4 regions of the Pseudoalteromonas sp. SG45-2 genome follow, and region 3 is predicted to be linked to each of the others. Evidence: predicted binding sites of a transcription regulator. Region 3 holds the regulator's gene; each other region holds the start of a gene.
The links. Region 3 encodes sigma-54, which starts transcription at its own class of promoters, with help from an activator protein. Its sites were predicted from a motif close to GTTGGCACGNNNNTNGNNT; they were not measured.
Positions count from the first base shown of each region.

Region 1: a site for sigma-54 is predicted at 2,659-2,677, ahead of flgJ (flagellar assembly peptidoglycan hydrolase FlgJ). Genes of this name have one in related genera too.
Region 2: a site for sigma-54 is predicted at 3,494-3,512, ahead of H5116_RS07705 (LiaF domain-containing protein). Genes of this name have one in related genera too.
Region 4: a site for sigma-54 is predicted at 1,159-1,177, ahead of H5116_RS12010 (amidase family protein). Genes of this name have one in related genera too.

Region 1 is NZ_JACJEO010000010.1:134,803-139,935, forward strand. It holds gene flgK (flagellar hook-associated protein FlgK) at 1-1,604, opposite strand, end outside; gene flgJ (flagellar assembly peptidoglycan hydrolase FlgJ) at 1,606-2,622, opposite strand; gene H5116_RS09475 (flagellar basal body P-ring protein FlgI) at 2,789-3,883, opposite strand; gene flgH (flagellar basal body L-ring protein FlgH) at 3,895-4,578, opposite strand; gene flgG (flagellar basal-body rod protein FlgG) at 4,595-5,133, opposite strand, start outside.
Region 2 is NZ_JACJEO010000008.1:107,348-112,480, reverse strand. It holds gene H5116_RS07735 (CreA family protein) at 1-450, opposite strand, end outside; gene H5116_RS07730 (5-carboxymethyl-2-hydroxymuconate Delta-isomerase) at 658-987, shown strand; tRNA gene H5116_RS07725 (tRNA-Ile) at 1,298-1,374, opposite strand; gene H5116_RS07720 (hypothetical protein) at 1,628-2,065, opposite strand; gene H5116_RS07715 (YqaE/Pmp3 family membrane protein) at 2,435-2,593, opposite strand; gene H5116_RS07710 (BON domain-containing protein) at 2,666-3,232, opposite strand; gene H5116_RS07705 (LiaF domain-containing protein) at 3,561-4,229, shown strand; gene H5116_RS07700 (VOC family protein) at 4,268-4,684, opposite strand; gene suhB (inositol-1-monophosphatase) at 4,928-5,133, shown strand, end outside.
Region 3 is NZ_JACJEO010000006.1:62,684-67,816, forward strand. It holds gene mgtE (magnesium transporter) at 1-326, opposite strand, end outside; gene H5116_RS05615 (HPr family phosphocarrier protein) at 458-730, opposite strand; gene rapZ (RNase adapter RapZ) at 773-1,618, opposite strand; gene ptsN (PTS IIA-like nitrogen regulatory protein PtsN) at 1,637-2,089, opposite strand; gene hpf (ribosome hibernation promoting factor) at 2,094-2,381, opposite strand; gene H5116_RS05635 (RNA polymerase factor sigma-54) at 2,408-3,907, opposite strand; gene lptB (LPS export ABC transporter ATP-binding protein) at 3,977-4,702, opposite strand; gene lptA (lipopolysaccharide transport periplasmic protein LptA) at 4,699-5,133, opposite strand, start outside.
Region 4 is NZ_JACJEO010000015.1:389-5,521, forward strand. It holds gene H5116_RS12000 (TetR/AcrR family transcriptional regulator) at 1-520, shown strand, start outside; gene H5116_RS12005 (putative 4-hydroxy-4-methyl-2-oxoglutarate aldolase) at 524-1,006, shown strand; gene H5116_RS12010 (amidase family protein) at 1,415-2,617, shown strand; gene H5116_RS12015 (gamma-glutamyltransferase family protein) at 2,614-4,197, shown strand; gene H5116_RS12020 (sulfite exporter TauE/SafE family protein) at 4,185-5,009, shown strand; gene H5116_RS12025 (alanine--glyoxylate aminotransferase family protein) at 5,013-5,133, shown strand, end outside.

The DNA.
Region 1 (5,133 bases), on a different contig from region 3:
TCTATATCAAAATCGTATCCGTAGGTATCAAATGGAGCACCCGCTTGCGATAACATTCCTTTTGCAGGAGGCGTAATAGTAAAAGTGCTCGTTCCGCTATTATCTGTAATTTGATATTCGTTAGCATTACCTGTTTTAACAAGCGTTATTTCACCGTTTGTTAAGCTTGGTGTTGAAGTAAATCCACCGGAGGTAACACTTGTTACTTCTCCCGCTGAAATAGTAGCGGTACCTATATTATTTAAATCGTTAGCAGTACGGATTGGCGATGCTAGTGCTAAATCTTCTGCGCGCCCTGTTGCAAGTGTAATACTTGAAGCAGCATCTGAATTAAGCTTTATTTGAAATTGATCCCCCTCAACACCAGCCCCAGATACATTTACTTGAAGACCAAATGATTCGCCTGAGGTTATAGTCGATGAATCAATAACACCTGACGATATATCAGCAAGTGAAGGCTGCCCCAGCGGATCGCCTTTGTTATCTATAGGCTGAATACTTACTTCGTTGGCATTGCCTGTATAGGTAATAATAAAGTCACTGGCAGGAAGTTCACTGCCCTTACCTGGCTCTACCGTTGCAGTCATACCAGCAGTGCCCGTGTTAGCTTGATACGCATATGCGCCAACGGTAGGTATATTAAAAATATTACCCCCTAGCTGACCTGTTGCATCCATACCCAATTTGTTTTGTTCGTTAAATGCATCAGCAATAGCTAAGCCCATTTGACCAATTTGGTTTTGCGCAGGGACTAATATGTCATCTCTAAAAGCAAGTAAACCGCCAATTTTGCCTTTAAGCTTGCTTACATCAACTTCAAGCGGCACAGCTTTGCCACCATTAACGTCAAGCGTGAATTCTTTAAAGTTAGGATCAGGATCCCCTGTCATCGAAAATAAGTTAAATGCGCCATTTTGCATAACAACCGCTTCGCCTGTGCCCATAAAAACGAGTTTTTCGCCATTTGGACCATCAAGCGTTTCTATGTCTATTAGCTCTGACAAGTCGCGTATTGCTTTATCGCGTTCGTTATAGGTAGAGCTGGCATCTGCGGCGTTATTAGTGCCATTAACTGCTGCAATATTTTGATTTAGCGTACTAATACTTTGAATGAGTGAGTTTGCTTCATCTGAAAATATTTCGAGCTGCTCGTTTACTATACTTTTTTGATCAAGCACGATGCCCGAAAGCCTATCCATTTGATCAATTAAACTTTGCGCATCTGTCATTACTAATGAGCGAGCAACAGTAGACGAAGGCTGATTTAACGCCTCTTGCACGTTATTAAATAAAGAGTTAATACCAGTCGAAAGGTTGTTCGACTCTTCAGAGAAAATAGTATCAACCCGATTAGCCTCAGTAATAAACTGATCGAAAAACGATTTATTAGAGGTGTCACGATTTAGCTGTGACTGAGCAAACTCGTTTAATAATCGGTATGTTTCGCCTCGCCCCACTTGGTTATCAACCATAGTGGTAAACTCTGTACGCTCACGCACATAGCCTTCGGTATTTACATTGGCGATATTTTTACTTGTCGTTTGCAGTAGCTCCGAGCTTGCTCTAACCCCAGAACTGGCAATGTTCAATAAATTAAACGACATGTTACTCTACTCCTTGGCGGATCACGTTTGCCGCAATGTCTTTTAGCTGACTGCTATTGAGCACTTTTTTTATTTTGCTGGCATAATTTGGATCGGTTGCATAACCTGCTTTTTGTAATGAATCTAAAAAGTCGTTTGGTTTAGCTGTATTTTGTAATGCTTCTTTGTAGCGTGGGTTTTGCGTTAAAAAATCAACGAAGTCGTTCACGCTGTCTTTAATTGAATCGTAGGCTCTAAAGCTGGCTTGTTTTTTAACGGGTGTACCTTGCTCAAACTCAAGCGTTATTTTGCTTGCTTTATCACCTTCCCAGCTTTTATCTGACTTAATATTAAACAAGTTATTTGAGCTGCCACCGTCACTTTTATTAATAATGTGTTTACCCCAACCGGTTTCAAGTGCCGCTTGTGCAACCATTACCGCAGGATTTAAACCAATTTTTTGCGCTGCCGTTTTAGCGTGTTCCCACACTGAACTTACAAACTCTTCTGCATTTTTAAATGTTGGGCTATCGGTTTTAGACTCTGCAGTATCGACTTTAGGCTCAGCAATATCGGCTTTAGTACTCTTAACGATAAGATCGGGTTGCTTATTTTTTTGCTCATGAGGAAGAGCGGAACCGACTTGCGTATCGCTAAAAATATCGTTGGTTGTTCTAAGCACCGAGCCTGGCATAAAGTTTTTAGACTCAGGCGATAACTGCTGAACTATTAGATCGGCAAGGCCTAACGAGCCATTTGATGAAAGCTCTGTTGAAAGTTGCTGATCGTGCATTTCTTCAAAAAACTTTACGCCACTTGAATTAAATGGGCTGTCTTTGTCTTCAAATGCTTCGTTAGCTTTACGCATTCCTTTGAGCAACATTTGCGTAAAAATAGCTTCAAATTGTGCGGCCGCTTTTTTGAGCGCAGCTTTAGAGGCATCAGTTGATGCATCGCCACTCGTTAAGGCTTCTTTACGAAGTGAATCTAAGTTGCCTAAATCAAAAAAGTTTTGTTTATCGAGGTGATTAGTTTCCATCGGCTTTTTGACACAAAATGAATAATACAGTTAAAAATGCAAAAATTGAGCCACTACAGATAAAACAAGGAAGATAAAAATAATAAACTTAAGTTGCTGTAAATAAAAAGCCCTAATTTCAAAAATATAGGGCTTAAGTAATACGTTATTTATTGGCTTGAGTTATTTATATAACAACGAGCTGTCCGTTAATTGCGCCGGCTTCTTTTAGTGCTTCTAAAATAGCCATTAAGTCGCCAGGCGCTGCGCCTACTTCGTTAATTGCGCGAACTAAATCGTCAAGGCTTACACCTGGATTAAATACAAAGGCGCGCGAGTCATCTTGATTTACATCAATAATGCTCTGCTGCGTGACAACAGTATCACCGTTTGCTAGCGGGTTTGGTTGTGACACATTTTGTTGTTCTGCAATTGTTACTGTTAAGCCACCGTGAGTTATAGCGGCAGGCTGAAGCTTAACGTTTTTACCAATTACAATTGTACCTGTGCGCGAGTTAACTATAATTTTAGCGGCCATATCAGCTGGCTTAAATTCTAAGTTTTCGAGTGTTGATAAGTACGATACACGCTGGGATGCATCGCGTGGAGCTATAACACGAATAGAAACAGAATCAATTGCCTGTGCGCTATTTGGGCCAACTAAGTCATTAATTGTTTTTTCTAGGCGTTTTGCCGTTGTAAAGTCTGGGCGGTTTAAATTAAAAGTAATGTAATCGCCTTGCATAAATGGGCTTTCCACGGCGCGCTCAACTGTAGCGCCATTTGGTATACGACCAACTGTAGGGGTGTTAATTACAACTCTACTACCATCAAGGCCTTGTGCGCCTAAGCCACCGACAATTAAACTACCTTGTGCAATTGCGTACACGTTACCGTCTACACCCTTTAAAAAAGTTTGTAGTAAAGTACCGCCACGTAAGCTGCCTGCACTACCAATAGAAGAAACCGTAATATCGATTGCTTGCCCAGGCTTTCTAAATGCAGGTAGTTCTGCATGCACCGCCACAGCGGCAACATTTTTAATTTTAGGGCTTTGAGTTGAGGGTAGCGTAATACCAAAGCTGTTCAACATGCCTCTAAAACTTTGTTGTGTGTATGAGTTTTGCTCGCCAGTGCCCGGTAAACCAACCACTAAGCCATAACCGACTAATTGGTTAGAGCGTACGCCTTCAACCATAGACACATCTTTTATGCGCTCAGCACTGGCAGTAAACTGCCAACCTAATAACACAACTAAACATAAAGCTTTAAGGCTATTCATGTTGTTACCCTCTAAAATGGAAACAGCGAACTGCTAAAGAAACGTGTAAGCCAACCAGGACTTTGCGCCTCTTGCGTTTGCCCTTTACCTGAGTATTGAATACGTGCATTAGCAATACGATTTGATTCAACCGTATTATCGGCGCTTACGTCTTGAGGGCGTACTAGCCCTTCTAAACGAATAAACTCTTCGCCGGTATTAAGCGTTAGCCATTTTTCGCCGCGTATAACTAAATTACCGTTAGGTAAAACGCGCATTACATTAACCGAAATATCGCCCACTAAGCTGTTTGACTGGTTTGATTTTGAATCACCCGTAAACGACGAATCACTACCAATACCAAACTGGATACTATCGCCACCTATATTTACAGGTAGACCACCTAAGCCAATCACTGGGTCTAAGCTTGCGTCAGTTTCTTTGTCTGTTTCTGTTTTAGCGGCTTTTGTTGCTTGAGTAGACTCTTGCAATTTAACCGTAATTATATCGCCAGTACGTAGCGCTTTTTTATCGGAATATAAGTCGTTTGATGTATGAGTATTAAACAATGAACCTGTGGCTACCAGCGGCTCTAAAATGGGCTCGGGGTACATAGGTGCGTAGTAAGGGTCGTCCTGCACTACCTCACTATTTTGCGTAGACATACAGCCACTTAAAAATAATGTGCCCGCTGCAAATAAAATAATATTACGCATAATTCCCCCTATTCTATTAAAGCTGTTGATTGATATAACTCATCATTTCGTCAACGGCCGAAATTACTTTTGAGTTCATTTCGTAAATACGCTGAGTTTCTATTAGATTTACCAGCTCTTCAGTCACATTTACGTTAGATGTTTCGAGTGAGCCTTGAATAATACTACCTAACCCTTCAACACCAGGATTACCTTGTACAGGCGCACCACTTACAGCCGTTTCGGTATAAAGGTTTTGACCAATTGGCTCAAGACCCGATGGATTAATAAAATCACTAATAGTCAGCTGACCAATTACAACGTTATCGGCTTGGCCTGCAACACGTACAGATACTTCGCCGTCTTGCGAAACCGTAATTGATTGCGCGTCATCTGGTACATTCATTTCTGGCTGAATAACGTAACCTGCGCCCGATGTTACAATTCGTCCATCGCCATCGGTAGTAAACTGACCATTGCGCGAGTAAGCAATATTGCCATCTGGTTGCAGTACTTCAAAAAAACCTTCGCCAGAAATCATCCAATCTAGTGAGTTTTCGGTGGTCAACATGTTGC
Region 2 (5,133 bases), on a different contig from region 3:
AGTATTGTATAGCGGCACTGTTGATAGCGCATGGTGGTGGCTTCCACTGGACTCTTTAGTTGAGTACGATAAGTACAATAAAGTACGATTTTCAGCATCGTAAATACGACGCACTTTTAGTGATTTAAATAATATACTTTTAGATGATTTAAAGATCACCTCGCCCGACTTGCTACGGTCTATTTTTTGTAGCTGCTGCGCTGTAATTGGCCCCGTTTGACGACACGCTATAGACATATCAGAGGGATCTGAAAAATCTAAATTAGCCTCTATATGACTAATATGACAAGTAACGCCCTCAACAATAGGATCTTGCTGCGAATTCACCACAACATCTTTAGTTGTAAATAACCCAAGGCTTACCGAAGCAACATCGTCAGAGCAAGCACTTAACGTAACAATTGCACCTGCAAGTAAAGCTAAACGTTTAAATTTTTGTGGTAATTTCATACTTATCCTTAATCAATATATAGGTAACTTAGTAGATAAGTTACTAAGCGAAGGTTCACCTGTTTGTTTTTATACTAACATCAAAAATAAATACGACTAAATTAGTTTAAAGTAAAGATTTTAGATAGCTCAGGGTTTAGTGACCCCTCTTGTATTTGGTACAATTACCTCTCGCTCATGCAGTAACTCATAATAGGAAACGCCTAAATGCCGCACATTATTATTGAACACTCAGAAGACCTCCCCGTTTTACCTCAAGTACTGGTAGAAAAAATTCATACAACCGCTTTCGAAAGTAACTTGTTTGAATTAGAAACCATAAAAACACGTGCTATTGCTTATCAGCAATATCAACTTGGCGCAGGAAAATCAGGGTTTATACATATCGCGGTACATATTTTGGCAGGACGCTCAATTGAGCAAAAACAAATGTTAAGCGAACTGCTACTTTCATGTTTAAAAACATATTGCAGAGCATCAGACAGTCTAAGCGTAAATATTTACGATATTGAGCATGAGATATACCGTAAAAATTAGTTAACTCTTGTAGCTTTGAGCAATAAAAGTAAACACTAGTAAGTAAAAAGCCCCAATAGGGGCTTTTTTGTCTTCTGACATTAAATGCTGATCACTGTCACTTATAAAGCAAAGCATCTGATCTAACGCTGGAATTTAATAGTGCATTCGCACTATTCCAAATTTAAGAAAGCTTAGCTTAATCTATGGATTAACTTTATTTAGATTACGTTTATTCTTAGGGGTAACTAAAGAATAAAAATTACACAATATTAAATTAATGTAGCTTTAAATAATTTGGATAGATATTTACTTGGGAAATTTGTAAAAGTGGTGGCCCCTCCCAGACTCGAACTGGGGACCTAACGATTATGAGTCGTGTGCTCTAACCAACTGAGCTAAGGGGCCAACTTTATATAACTGCTAGGCAGTTAATTTTTGAAGCGTTCAGTCACAGAGCGACTAAAGCGGGTTGCAGTATAAAAACTTTTTAGGTGCTTGTCACTACCAAAAACCTTTATTTTAACAATCAACAAGCTAACTGCTTAAATAGTAATCTTTTAAGTGGGCATAAACATAAAATGTAAGATATTTACCGTGCTATTCACTGCATTAAATTATAAACAAAACCTATCCCATATAGTCTTTTATATTTAACCCTCTACTTTTTAAGCAAAGCTAACATATATGTGTAGGCATACAAGGCTGTAAAAAATATGCTTGGGGCTACTGTCAGTGCCAGATTAGGTGTCTGATTAACTACATTCACCATAATCACTAAGCTCGATTGAACAGTAATCGGAATAATAGGCGCAAAAAGTACGCCTGCTATTTTTTTGTTACTTAAATACGAGGCGCTAGAGTTAATTGCATAATTAAAACTTTGTCGTATTGCGACGTTTTGTGGTGTTTTAGAATGAAACATACAAATAATTGGAGTTACGAACGCAAGCGTTACAAATCCACTATACAACCCTTGCACTAATGCAGCTTGAAAAGTGACCGATTTAGCAATGTCTGCCGCACTATTTGCCCAGAAGGCCCAACTAAAATAAAAAATGAATGACACAACGCCTGACATTATAAGTCGAATATTCAATTAACTACCTCAACATGCCTAAAAACCTAGCTTAATGATAACACTAGAAGTGAAGGTAATATTGTCACTAAATAATAAGGTATTTGATTGTATATTATGGATGTATAAACACACTAATGTTGAAGATTTCCTAAATGGCATCAAATCAGAATCTGAGCGCGACTGTTAGCTGGAAAGCTTATTAGTAAACAATAAGTATAGTTTTAAAATAATATTGGGAGTGAGTTAAGGAAGTGAATTAATGGGTTGAAGAGTTTTAAAAATTGGATTTAATCTAAAAACTCTCTAAAAACTAGTATTGTGAGCCGATCGGTACTAAAGTATTTAGCTAAACCTCAGTAGTCGGCTTACACAATATATAATCTGTCATTATTTTTTCGCAATAATGTAGATTGCATGTATTAACCCTGGGAAATAACCTAGCAGTGTTAATAGAATATTTAACCAAAAATGCATACCTAAGCCAACTTGCAAAAACACACCTAATGGCGGTAATAAAACCGAAAGTATTATACGAATAATATCCATGATCAAACTCCATTTAAATTAAACATTGAAAAGACTTAAAGCCCAGTATTACTGGGCCTTAACTATACTGTATTATTCAGCAACAATAGCTAGTTTATCAACTACGTCGCGAACATCTTCAGCATTTTTAGCAATTTTAACTGCTAGTTGCTTTTCAGCTTCAGACTCTACAGAGCCATTCAGAGTTACCACACCGTTGTCGGTATCAACATCAATGTCTGTACCACCTACTTCTGAGTCAAACAGGAAGCGAGTTGTGATTACAGTGGTGATTTTAGCGTCCGTTAGGTCGTTATCATCATCGTCCATCATGTCGTTGCTTTTATCTTCGGTGTCCATGCTTTTAACAACAGTAAGGCTGTTATCAACATCAGTTACACCATCTAGGCTAAGTACAAGTTCTTCTGCTAGCTCTTTATCGAGTTCGCTATTAACTTTACCTGTAAGTACTACCTTGCCATTTTTTACATCAGTGTTAATGTCAAAGTTGTTTAGATTAGTGTTCATAAGTAGAACGGTTTCTGCCTTACCATCAATCCAAGCATCTTTACTTTCGTTTTCCCAGCTGTTTGCTTGGGCACCCATAGCCGTAGTACCAAGAACTAGAGCTGCGATAATAGATTTGTTAAATGTTTTCATAATCTTTCTCCTTTTGATTAAAGACACTTTAACTAATGCGAGCTTCAGGCCAACTTTATTTATACTTAAAATTCAAAGGCTTGAATTAATTAAAAGATAAAACCTTATCTATGTTTGTGTAACTATTTACAGGCTACTCGGTAAAACTTTCTCAAATAGTGAAAATAGCTAGATAATTGCTCTTTTGGTTAATCTATCGTTAATATAACAAAACAAAAAACACCGTTAAAAAATAACCAATTGATAATTAATGAAATTATATTTGGTACGCGGTTTGCAGCCTAACTACAAGAGCAGTATCAATAGTAAATATAATAAGGAATAACTCATGTCTGTAAAAGTTGAAGACCGCCCAATAGAGCAAGTACGCGAACAAGTGATTGATCAATTAATTTATAATTACAGTCATGGTGTTATTTCTGTTGATGCATTCGAAAGACGTTTAGATAATGCGATGGATGCACCTAATAACGAAGCACTGCTAGCCTTAGTAGAAGACTTAACACTTAATACCGATCAGCAATATAAAGCAGAAAAACAATCGCAATTTACACCACATTATAGTGCACAGCAAAACAGTGATGATGATTTTACATTACGCAGTATTTTAGGATCTAACGAGCGAAGTGGTCAGTGGGTTGTACCAAAAAATATATATTTGAGTAACTTTATGGGATCGGTGGTGCTTGATTTTACCGATGCTATTTTTGCGCATCAAAATGTAACTATTCACGTTAACTGTATTTTTGGTAGCGATGAAATTTACGTACCAGAGCATGTCAATATAGTGTCTAAAATGTTTTGTATTTTAAGTAGCCTTGAAAATAAATCTGTGTCGCTTAACAAACGCCAAGGCCCTACAATTCATATTGAAGGAAAGGCAGTAATGGGCTCGGTTGAAGTGAAAATAAAGCGCACAATTAAAGAAAAATTTATGAGCTTTGCAAATGAGCTAAAAACCCAGTTTGGCACGGGTAATAATAACCGCTCACTATAATTGAGTAGCAGCACTTTAGCGTGCTGCTTAGTATTTTATTATAAATCGTTATTTCGCTCGCTTGGTATATCACTTAAATACTCTACAAACTCAACTTCAAACCCTGCAGGATCAATAAAGTAGACATTCTTTCTGAAAGGATTCTCGCTACCTTGCTTGCTTAGAGTAAAACCCGCTTTATTTAAGCGCATTACTACTGCGCTTAAATTATTAGTTACATAAGCAAAGTGTGCAAAACCAATTTGATGGCCCGATAAGTTTCTGTTTTCACCTTCACCATGACTGCTTATCGCAATGTAATGCGTGTCATCTCCAAAGTGTACCCAGCGTCTTGGTTTTCCATGCCAATCGCCTCTGCCCTCACTTCTAATCGACCAATGTGGAAATACAGCGCGATAAAATGTAAGCATACTATCTATATCACTCGCGACTAAGTTTACGTGCTCTAAATACATAATGTTATCCTATCAGTTAAGTTAGGAGCACGATAAAACCTCAAGTTAACTTTAGGTAAAGTGTTATTTAAAATTAATTTATTTAAATGCAGATAATTATTTTTTAAAAATATATAAACTTTTCAATCTTGTATAAAAAACAAACACAAGTATTTGGGGTTTATTGTTTACTTTATGGCAAAAGTCGCTAAAATACGCCGGCTGAAATATATAAACGTTCTTTTACAACCCAAAGGTAATACCATGCATCCAATGTTAAACATTGCGGTTCGCGCTGCGCGCAACGCAGGCAAAATTTTACTTCGCGCAAGTGAAGATTTATCAAAAGTTGAAGTGCAACAAAAAGGCGCTAACGACTTAGTAACTAACATTGATAAAGAAGCCGAAGCCGTAATTCGTGACACTATTTTACAGTCTTACCCTACTCACTCAATTGTTGGTGAAGAACT
Region 3 (5,133 bases):
GGCAGGCTACGTAATACTTCACCTAAGTCATCGTGGCCCATGTCTTCAGTTGCGGCGGCAATGTGCTTAGGTTCCATTTGGGCAATAATGCCTAAACGAACATCTTCAGATAATTCTTCAAGAACATCACCCTGCACATCAGGATCGACCAATTGCCAAAGCAGTCGGCGAATTTTATGCGGTGATGATTCTAATAATAATGCGGTATCACAAGGAGCCGTTTTTGCGAGCATGCGCCTAACTTGAACAAATTGACCACTATTGAGTGACTTCGTCACCTGCTTTAGTTGCTGTAGTGGATAATCTTGTTCAAAAGCTTCTGGCATTGGCGTCCTTTATAAATTGTTATATTACTTTATGGGGGGAGGTGAGTTAACTGGCGTTACTAACCTATTTATTTTATATATCTGTTTTAATTGAAGCACTAGTAATGCGAATATTGTTTTTATAAAACAGATTATTCTTGTTCATTAAAGCGTTGTGCTATTAATTCTCCAACAGCGTGTAAAGCTTGCTCAGAATCAGGGCCTTTACAAACAACTTTAACTTCTTTTCCTTGGCTACTTTCAAGTAACATTAATGCAAGTACGCTATCGCCTGCTGCTTCTTTGTCATCTTGGAATAATGTGATTGTCGCATCAAATTGTACTGCTAATTGCGCAAGCACAGTAGCTGCTCTGGCGTGTAAGCCTAATTTGTTTTTTATTAAAAAGGTATCTTCACAATGCATAACTTACTCTACCTAAGCTGAACAGGTGATTATTCAGCTATATTATTTTTCTTGCTCGCGATGGCGAATTTTTACATTGGGATGTGTCATTGCAAAACTTTCACCGATAGTTTGCGCTAAATACACAGAGCGATGTTGCCCGCCTGTACACCCAATAGCAATGGTTAAATAACTGCGGTTATTTCGTTCTAAATGCGGTAACCACGTTTGTACAAATGTTTGAATTTGCCATGTGAATTTTTGCACTATGCTGTGATTAGCTAAATAGTCTTTAACCGGTTGATCTAACCCATTTAAAGGCTTCAACTCTGGTTCCCAGTGTGGATTTGGTAAAAAGCGTGCATCAAATACGTAGTCTGCTTCTTTTGGTATACCGTGTTTAAAGCCAAATGATTCAAATGTGACAATCAGTTGCTTATCTTTTTTACCTAAAATCTTTTCACGAATAGATTCAGCGAGTTGATGAACACTTAAATCAGTCGTATCTATCATAAAGTCGGCGCGAGTGGTTAATACATCAAGTAATTCTTTTTCTTTTTTGATGGCTAAATCAAGGGGCAACGAGTCTATTGATAGTGGGTGTAATCTGCGTGTTTCAGAAAAACGTTTGATCAATGTCTGATCGTCGCTATCTAAATAAAATAACGTAGGGTTTGCAAAGCCTGGTAAGTATTCAAGAATATCGTTAAATTCATCTTGTTCTTTAGGGATGTTGCGCACATCAATGCTAACAGCAATTTTATCGTAGCTATCAGATACACTGCGAACTAATGAAGGAAGTAGGTTTACTGGAATATTATCTACGCAATAATAACCTAAATCTTCTACAACGCGCAAAGCAACCGACTTTCCAGAACCAGAACGGCCGCTTATGATAATTAACTCCATTTAACACCCTTTATAAAACTATGATTGATCGACAATAACTTGGTAAAGCTCAGTATCAGATTTTGCACTGCGTAACTGTTTACAAAAATCTTTGTTGTTTAGTTTATCAGCAATGGTTGCTAGAGTCTTTAAGTGCTGCTGGTTATCGCCATCTGGTACGATGAGTGCGACAAAAATATCAACAGGGCGATTATCGATTGCATCAAAGTTTATTGGAGTTTCGCTAACGAGCACTAAAGCCAAAGGCTCTTCTGCACCGCTCATTCTTCCATGAGGAATAGCAATGCCACGCCCTATACCTGTACTACCTAATTTCTCTCTGCTCATTAAAGCATTAAGAATATCTTGTTGCGGTAAATACGGAAGTTTGTCGTGAGCAAGTTCGCTAATGAACTCTAAAATTCTTTTTTTGCTATTAAAAAGGACCGCAGCTTTGCTGCAGTCCTGGCATATAAGTGAACTTAATTTCATCATATTAGTGTCGAGCAAGCTTCTCTTTGTGTTTGATTACTTGGCGATCGAGCTTGTCGATCAACGAGTCAATAGCGGCATACATATCTTGATGTTCTGTAGAGGCAAATAGCTCAGCACCGCTTACGTGTATTGTGGCTTCTGCTTTTTGATTTAATTTTTCTACATCGAGAATGACATGAACATTATTAATATGATCAGAGTGTCTTTCAAGCTTCGCAAATTTAGTATTAATATAGTCTCTTAGTGAATCGGTTAATTCTACGTGACGACCAGTTAAGTTTAGTTGCATAAGCATTACCCTCTTAGTTTAGCGTCTTAAATCAGACTTTTACGCTGATTTGACGGTGGAATAGCAAGAGATTCGCGGTATTTTGCGATTGTACGTCTCGCTACTTTAATTCCTTGCTCAGCCAATATATCCGCTATTTTGCTATCACTCAATGGTTTTGCTGAGTTTTCTGCTGCGATTAATTTTCGGATAAGCGCACGTATTGCTGTAGATGAACATTCACCACCGTTTTCAGTACTTACATGGCTTGAGAAAAAATATTTAAGCTCAAATATACCACGGGGTGTATGCATGTACTTTTGAGTAGTTACGCGAGAAATTGTCGATTCGTGCATTTCTACCATTTCAGCAACATCATTTAAAACCATTGGTTTCATGGCTTCAGGGCCATGTTCAAAAAAGCCTTGTTGTTGCTTAACAATACAATTAGTAACTTTTAATAGCGTGTCGTTTCTACTTTCTAAGCTTTTAATAAACCATTTAGCTTCTTGTAAATGTGAGCGAATAAACTGGCTGTCGCCACTTGATTTTACAGTGCGAGACATTGCTGCGTATTGGCTATTAACACGAATTTTAGGCATGCTATCTGGGTTTAATTCGACAACCCAGCGGCCTTTAATTTTTTTAACTGACACATCAGGAATAACATACTCAGATTCTTCCCTTACAATAGTATCTGCAGGTTTTGGGTTGAGAGTATGTATTAGTGTCATTACTTCTTTAAGCTCTTCTTCTTTGAGCTTAGTTTTTTTCATTAATGTACGATAGTCGCGAGCTGCTAATAGATCAATATGCTCGGTTAAAATCATTTTCGTTTCATTAATATAAGGTGTTTCTTTATCAAATTGATTAAGCTGAATACACAAACACTCTTGTAAACTACGTGCAGCAATACCAACAGGATCAAACAGTTGGATGCGTTTTAATACCGCTTCAATTTCATCAAGTTCGACTTCGTTATCATCTTCGTTTTCTTGATTAAAGCTTTCTAAAATCTCTTCGCAGCTTAGTGTTAAAATACCTGAATCATCGACAGCTTCTACAATAGCAATAGCAATAGCTTCGTCTGTAGGGCTAAATGGCGTTAGTTGTAATTGCCACATTAAATACTCATGGAGCGTTTCAGTAGAGGCGCCTTGGTATATTGATTCGTCTTCAGGCATTGGACCTGATGAGGCTGCAGGAGCGGCACTCATGTACTCATCCCAACTGACATCCATAGCCATGTCGTCACTTAGCGTGTCTTTTGCAAGTGCTTCACCAGTATCTTGTTCGTATTCGCTCGGAGCATCATCAGCAGATGCGCTAACAGTTATGTCATCGGTATCAGCTTTTTGCTCGTTTTTACCAGCAGCGTCTTCGGAATAGTCTGCCTCTTCAACCTCTAATAGTGGATTACTGTCGAGAGCTTCTTGTATTTCTTGCTGGAGATCCAATGTACTGAGTTGCAACAAACGAATAGCTTGTTGCAACTGTGGAGTCATTGTAAGTTGCTGGCCCATGCGCAGCTGTAGTGATTGCCTCATGTATCTCTAACAATCCTTTTATGTTGTTATAATTAATACTAGCAGATGCTTAAAGACATGGCGTAAATGTTACAGCCTAAATTGCTCGCCTAAGTAAACATCGCGTACTGTTTTATCATTTAATACGTGTTCTGGAGTACCTGATGCAATCAGCTCCCCATGAGAAACAATGTAGGCTTTTTCACAAACATCAAGGGTCTCTCTTACGTTATGGTCGGTAATTAATACACCAATCCCACGATTTTTAAGATGTTCTATTATTTTCTTTATATCTAATACCGAAATAGGGTCAACACCGGCAAACGGTTCATCCAGTAATATAAATTTAGGATCTGCTGCCAGCGCTCGTGCTATTTCTACACGACGACGTTCTCCCCCCGATAATGCCATACCTTGGCTATCACGAATGTGTTGTATGCTAAATTCATCTAATAAGTTATTGAGCGTGTCTTCTCTGGCTTGTTTATTTAGTTCTTTGCGCGTTTCTAAAATGGCCATTAAGTTTTGATAAACAGTCAGCTTTCTAAAAATCGATGACTCTTGTGGTAAGTAGCCTATGCCTAATCTAGCACGACTATGCATAGGTAAAAGAGTAATATCGTTATCATCAATAGATATTTTACCTTTGTCGCTAGGAACAAGCCCTACAATCATATAAAAAGTCGTTGTTTTACCAGCACCGTTAGGGCCAAGTAAGCCAACTATACTGCCAGCTTGTACTTCAAGGCCGACGTTTTTTACAACTTCACGACCTTTATAGCTTTTTGCCAATAGTTCTGCTTTTAATGTGCTCATGGTTGACCTTTATCGCCTTTTTTACTTTTTTTAGCTTCGATCGGTACTAAAATTGTGTGAACGCGGTCAGTTGAGTTTTCATCTTTTTCGGCACTGATGAGCTGCTGCTCTATGTCGTAGGTAATGCTTTTAGCATTTATTTTTTGTCCGGCTTGCGAAACTTGTGCATTACCAACAAGCGTTAAAAAACGCTTAGATACATCATAACGTACTTCGTCAGCACTGGCGCTCATAGTCGTGCCGTCTGATTGCTTTTCTTCAAAGTGCGCAGGGCTACCTGTGGCAATTAATAATTGTTTATTATCACCAAGTTCATCACGTTTGTGTACTTCTAGGCGATCGGCTGTAATGCGGCGATTACCGTGAATAATCTCAACGTTTTTCTCAAAAATACCCACATTAGCTTTCAATTGACCTTCTTGCTTGTCGGC
Region 4 (5,133 bases), on a different contig from region 3:
AGCGCAGGTGCCAAAAGCTAATATTTTGTATTACTTTAAAAGTAAGGATGGTCTGTACGAGTCTGTGATTGACCGCATAATAGCTAATTGGAACTTAGGGCTCGATAACGTCACAATTAACGACGATCCAGCTACCGTGCTTTATAACTATATTAAAAGCAAAGTAATACTGGCCGTAAATCAGCCAATGCAATCTCGCTTATTTGCCAGTGAAATACTGCGCGGTGCACCCTATTTACAAAACTACTTTAGAACCAATACCCGCCCTTGGGTTAAACAAAAGGTTGATGTACTTCAAGCATGGATGGACGCTGATAAAATGGATAAGGTTGATCCCTACCATTTGCTCTTTACTATTTGGTCTACCACGCAATATTACGCCGACTTTCAGGCTGAGGTTTTACTCGTAATGAACAAATTAGAGTACGACGAAACCGATGTGGCACAAATTACGCAATCAATTGCCCACATAATTTTAAAAGGTATTGGTCTTAAAATACCTGAGCAAAGTGAGACTTAACCCATGACATCCTTTACTACACCCGATTTATTTGACGATCATCGCGATAACGTGCAAGTAGCAGACAGCGGCCTTTATCACTTTGGTAAAAAAACCACGTTTTATGGCAAAGTAGTTACCGTTACCTGCCCAGAAGACAACTCTTTTGCCGCCGATATATTGCATGAAAATGGTGAAGGTAAAGTATTGGTTATAAACGGGTTTGCGAGCAAACGCTTTGCGTTTATAGGCGATATTATGGCTGAGCGTGCCCTAAATAATGGCTGGGAAGGCGTAATAATAAATGGCTGTTGCCGAGATATAGAAATACTTGCCACGATGAACTTACCTGTAATGGCGCTTGGCTCTACACCGCGTAGTACCTTAAAGCGCGGCTTTGGTGATAAAAACCAAGCTATTACCATGCTTAGCACCACCATAGAACCTAACGATTGGGTTTACGCCGATATTAATGGTTTAATCATCAGTAAAACGCCCCTTATTTAGCACTCAAAACCATATAAATAGAGACCAACTTGGTGCACCTACGCACCAAGTTGGTTTGTTTTAGCTCATTTTAATCTCACTATTTCTACAGCCCACATTTGCAAATCTCATACAACCCAACAAAACCTGACCAGTTGGACAGGATTTTAATTTATGGCATTCCTCTTGCTTAGTCTAAGTACTATAAAATCAAAACTACCGATTAAAAAGCGGAGCTTTAGCAATTGCATTAAATAAGTGATCTATTATAACGCGAAGAAAATGACGCAGTGAGTGCGCTATTTAATCCGATAAAATGATCATGATTTAATAAAATTGGTATTCATAATAATAATAACCAGCCCGCTTTTTAATCACTCTTAACTTAATAAGTAAGTACTTGGTCAGTTTTATAATAATGAGCTGCAAATGAGTGATAAAAAAAACAACAAAGGTATATTTTGCAATCACGGTCCTACCCTGTGGCAAACAAACCACTCTGGAGTGCTTGCAAACAATCGCTTAGCTGTAAAAGATGTATTTGCAGTAAAGGGCGAGCGTAACAGCGCAGGCAACCCACACTGGTTTAAAACAGCTAAACCGGCTCAAAATACGGCAAGCTCGGTTAATAAGCTCATGACCGCTGGTTGTAACTTTATAGGCTTTACCCATACTGACGAGCTGGCTTATAGCTTAGAGGGTAATAATATACATTATGGCGCTGCGCAAAATCCTAAATTAAAAGGGCATGCTTGCGGTGGTTCGAGTATGGGGTCTGCTGCTGCAGTTGCTGCTAACTTAGCTGATATTGGCTTAGGCACCGACACCGGCGGCTCAATTAGAATACCCGCCAGCTATTGTGGTTTATATGGCATAAGGCCAAGCCATAACGTGATTGAAAAAGACGGCCTAATACCGTTGGCTCCGCCTTTTGATACCATAGGTTGGCTTACCCAAAGCGCCGAGCTATTAAGCGATGTAGGTAATGTACTGCTACCAAATCAAACTATTAATAACGTTGATACCTTAGTTATTTGCGAGCCGTTATTTGAACTCGTTGACCCTGTTTTACAAGCCCCACTTAAACAATTGCTTGAAAAAACCAAGCCTAATTTTAAGCACCATAAAGAATTTGAACTACCTAACAGCAGCTTATTAAATGAACTTGCTGATAGTTTTAGAGTACTGCAAGGGCGAGCAATCGCAAAAACGCATAAAGACTGGCTTCAATTGCCGGGGCAACTTCCCCAGTTTGCTCCAGCAATTGCGGCACGTTTTAATATGGCGCTTGCCCTAACTGTTCAAGAAGAACAAGAAGCACTAAAAGTACAAACCCAATGGCAAACACTAATAGCTAAAAACCTAAATACAAACAGCTGTTTATTTTTGCCAACCACCCCCACAACCGCACCTAAATTAGGCGCCGACACAAGCGCCTTACGCATGCAAATTATTACGCTTTCGGCAATTGCAGGGCTTAGTGGCTCAGCGCAAGTGCATTTACCGCTGGCTGATTTAGCAAATGATCATCCGTATGGTTTTTCTTTAATGATGAGCCACGGTAACGATAAAAGCCTACTTGCTTGCGTTAAGCACCTAGCTGCACACTTTAAACAGGACACACCGGCATGACCACACACAACATTGCATTTACCGCGTCTCATTTTTCGGCCACTGAGGCGGGTATAAATATACTAAAACAAGGCGGTACAGCTACCGAGGCTATGGTAGCGGCTGCCGCTGCTATTAGCGTTGTATATCCACATATGAACTCAATTGGTGGCGACAGCTTTTGGCTTATCGATAACCCAAACCAAAAAACGCCTACCGCTATTGACGCCTGCGGCCGTGCAGCAACTAATACAACGCCCTATAACTCGCTCGCGCAAATACCAGAGCGCGGCGGGTTAAGCGCACTGACTCAAGCGGGTACAATTCGCGGTTGGCAAAAGGCGCTTGAACTAGATGAGCACGCAGCACTACCACTGTCACAAATTTTAGCACCCGCTATTGAGCTTGCGCGCGAGGGCTTTACAGTTACAAAAAGCTTGCAAGCAGGCTGCGAAAAACTAGCCACTGCTAACAATACCAATGAGGCGTTTAAAAGCCTCTACATACCCAATGGCAAGCCCTTACAAGAAGGCCAGCATTTTAAAAACCCTAAACTTGCAGCAACGTTTGAATACCTAGCAAAACATGGCTTAAACGCATTTTATGAAGGCGCACTTGCCAACTCATTTGCCGCCGACTTAGCAAAAGCAGGCAGCTCAATTACCGCAGGTGACATTGCAAATACTAAAGCCGAGGTAGTTACTGCGCTAAATGCAAACCTCAGTGGTATTGATTGCTACAACTTACCCGCGCCAACACAGGGCGTGCATTCACTACAAATAATTGGTGCCGTAAATAAGTTAAAGCATTTAGCTAAAACCGATGCCGACTGGACACATTTAATTGTTGAGGCAACTAAACAAAGCTTTACCCATCGCCCTACCCTTTGGGCTGACCCTGAAGCATTAGGAGACGATTATAAAAACGCACTAACCGATAATCGCTTAAGCGAACTTGCTAACAATATTGATATGGCCAAAGCCAAAAAATGGCCATTTAACGCAGAGCCTGGCGATACTGTGTGGATGGCAGCCAGAGATAAAAACGGGCAATTAGTCAGCTTTATTCAAAGCATTTACTGGGAATTTGGCAGCGGAATATTAATGAGTGAAGGCGGCTTTGTGTGGAATAACCGTGGTTTAAGCTTTAGTTTAAACAATCAAGATACCAACGCCCTTGCTCCAAATAAAAAGCCCGCTCATACACTTAACCCAGCACTAGCAAAGTTTAGCGATGGTCGTCGACTTGCTTACGGAACAATGGGCGGTGAAGGGCAGCCACAAACTCAAGCCGCTGTTTTTGCAGGCTACGCGTGGAGAAATAAATCTATAAAACAAGCAATTAGCGACCCTCGTTGGTTACTTGGACGAACATGGGGCGATACGAGTACAAATTTAAAAATTGAAAAAGAGTTAGTTTTTCATATAGAACATGAATTAAATCAACGTGACCACGATTGGGTAAGCGTTGATAATAATAACGAAATGATGGGGCACGCTGGGGCTATTTTAGATACACCTACAAGCCTTGAAGCTGCAACAGATCCTCGTTCAGATGGACGTGCAACAGTAACTACAGCAGGAACACAATGTCAGAAATAATAAATCAATGGCCAATTATAGTAGCCTTAATAGCAACCGGTATTTTTGCCGGTATTTTAGCAGGACTTTTTGGTGTAGGCGGCGGTATTGTTATCGTCCCTGTGCTGTATTTTTTACTGCAAGGTTTTGGCGTAAGCCCAGAGTCGGCAATGATGATAGCCACCGCTACATCACTTGCAACCATAGTACCTACTTCGCTTTCATCTATTCGCTCGCATCATAGCAAAGGGAATATTGACCTTGCGCTAATAAAATACTGGGCACCATTTATTTTAGTTATGGCCGTTGTAGGCAGCTACTTAGCGCACTCAATACGCGGTAATGCACTGGTACTTATGTTTGCCTGTATTGCTATTTTAGTCAGTTTAAACATGCTATTTAGAGCCGGCGCACCCGCGCTTGTAAAACAACTGCCAGGAAAATTTGGTCAAGGGGTTATGGCAAGTATTGTAGGTGGTTTGTCGGTAATGATTGGCATAGGTGGCGGCACTATTGGCGTACCTATGCTAAACGCATTTAATGTACGCGCCCATGTTGCAGTAGGTACTGCGGCCGTTTTTGGTTTATTGATTGCACTACCTGGCGTTATTACCTTATTAAGTATTGGCACAACGCCAACCGATGCTCCCCTAGGTACGTGGGGGTTGGTTAACCTCCCTGCCTTTTTTCTTATTATTCCGTTGACTATTTTATTTGCGCCTATTGGCGTAAAAATTGGTAGCAAGCTGGATCAAAAACAACTAAAACGCGCCTTTGCCGTTGTCTTAATGATAACCGGCATACGCATGCTTATTCAGACTCTGGGAGCCTAAAATATGTTTAATAACACGCAAGTTCAAACCTTAAACCCACCACAGCGTTTATTAATGGGACCAGGCCCAATTAATGCCGACCCTCGTGTTTTACGTGCTATGTCGGCGCAGCTTATAGGCCAAT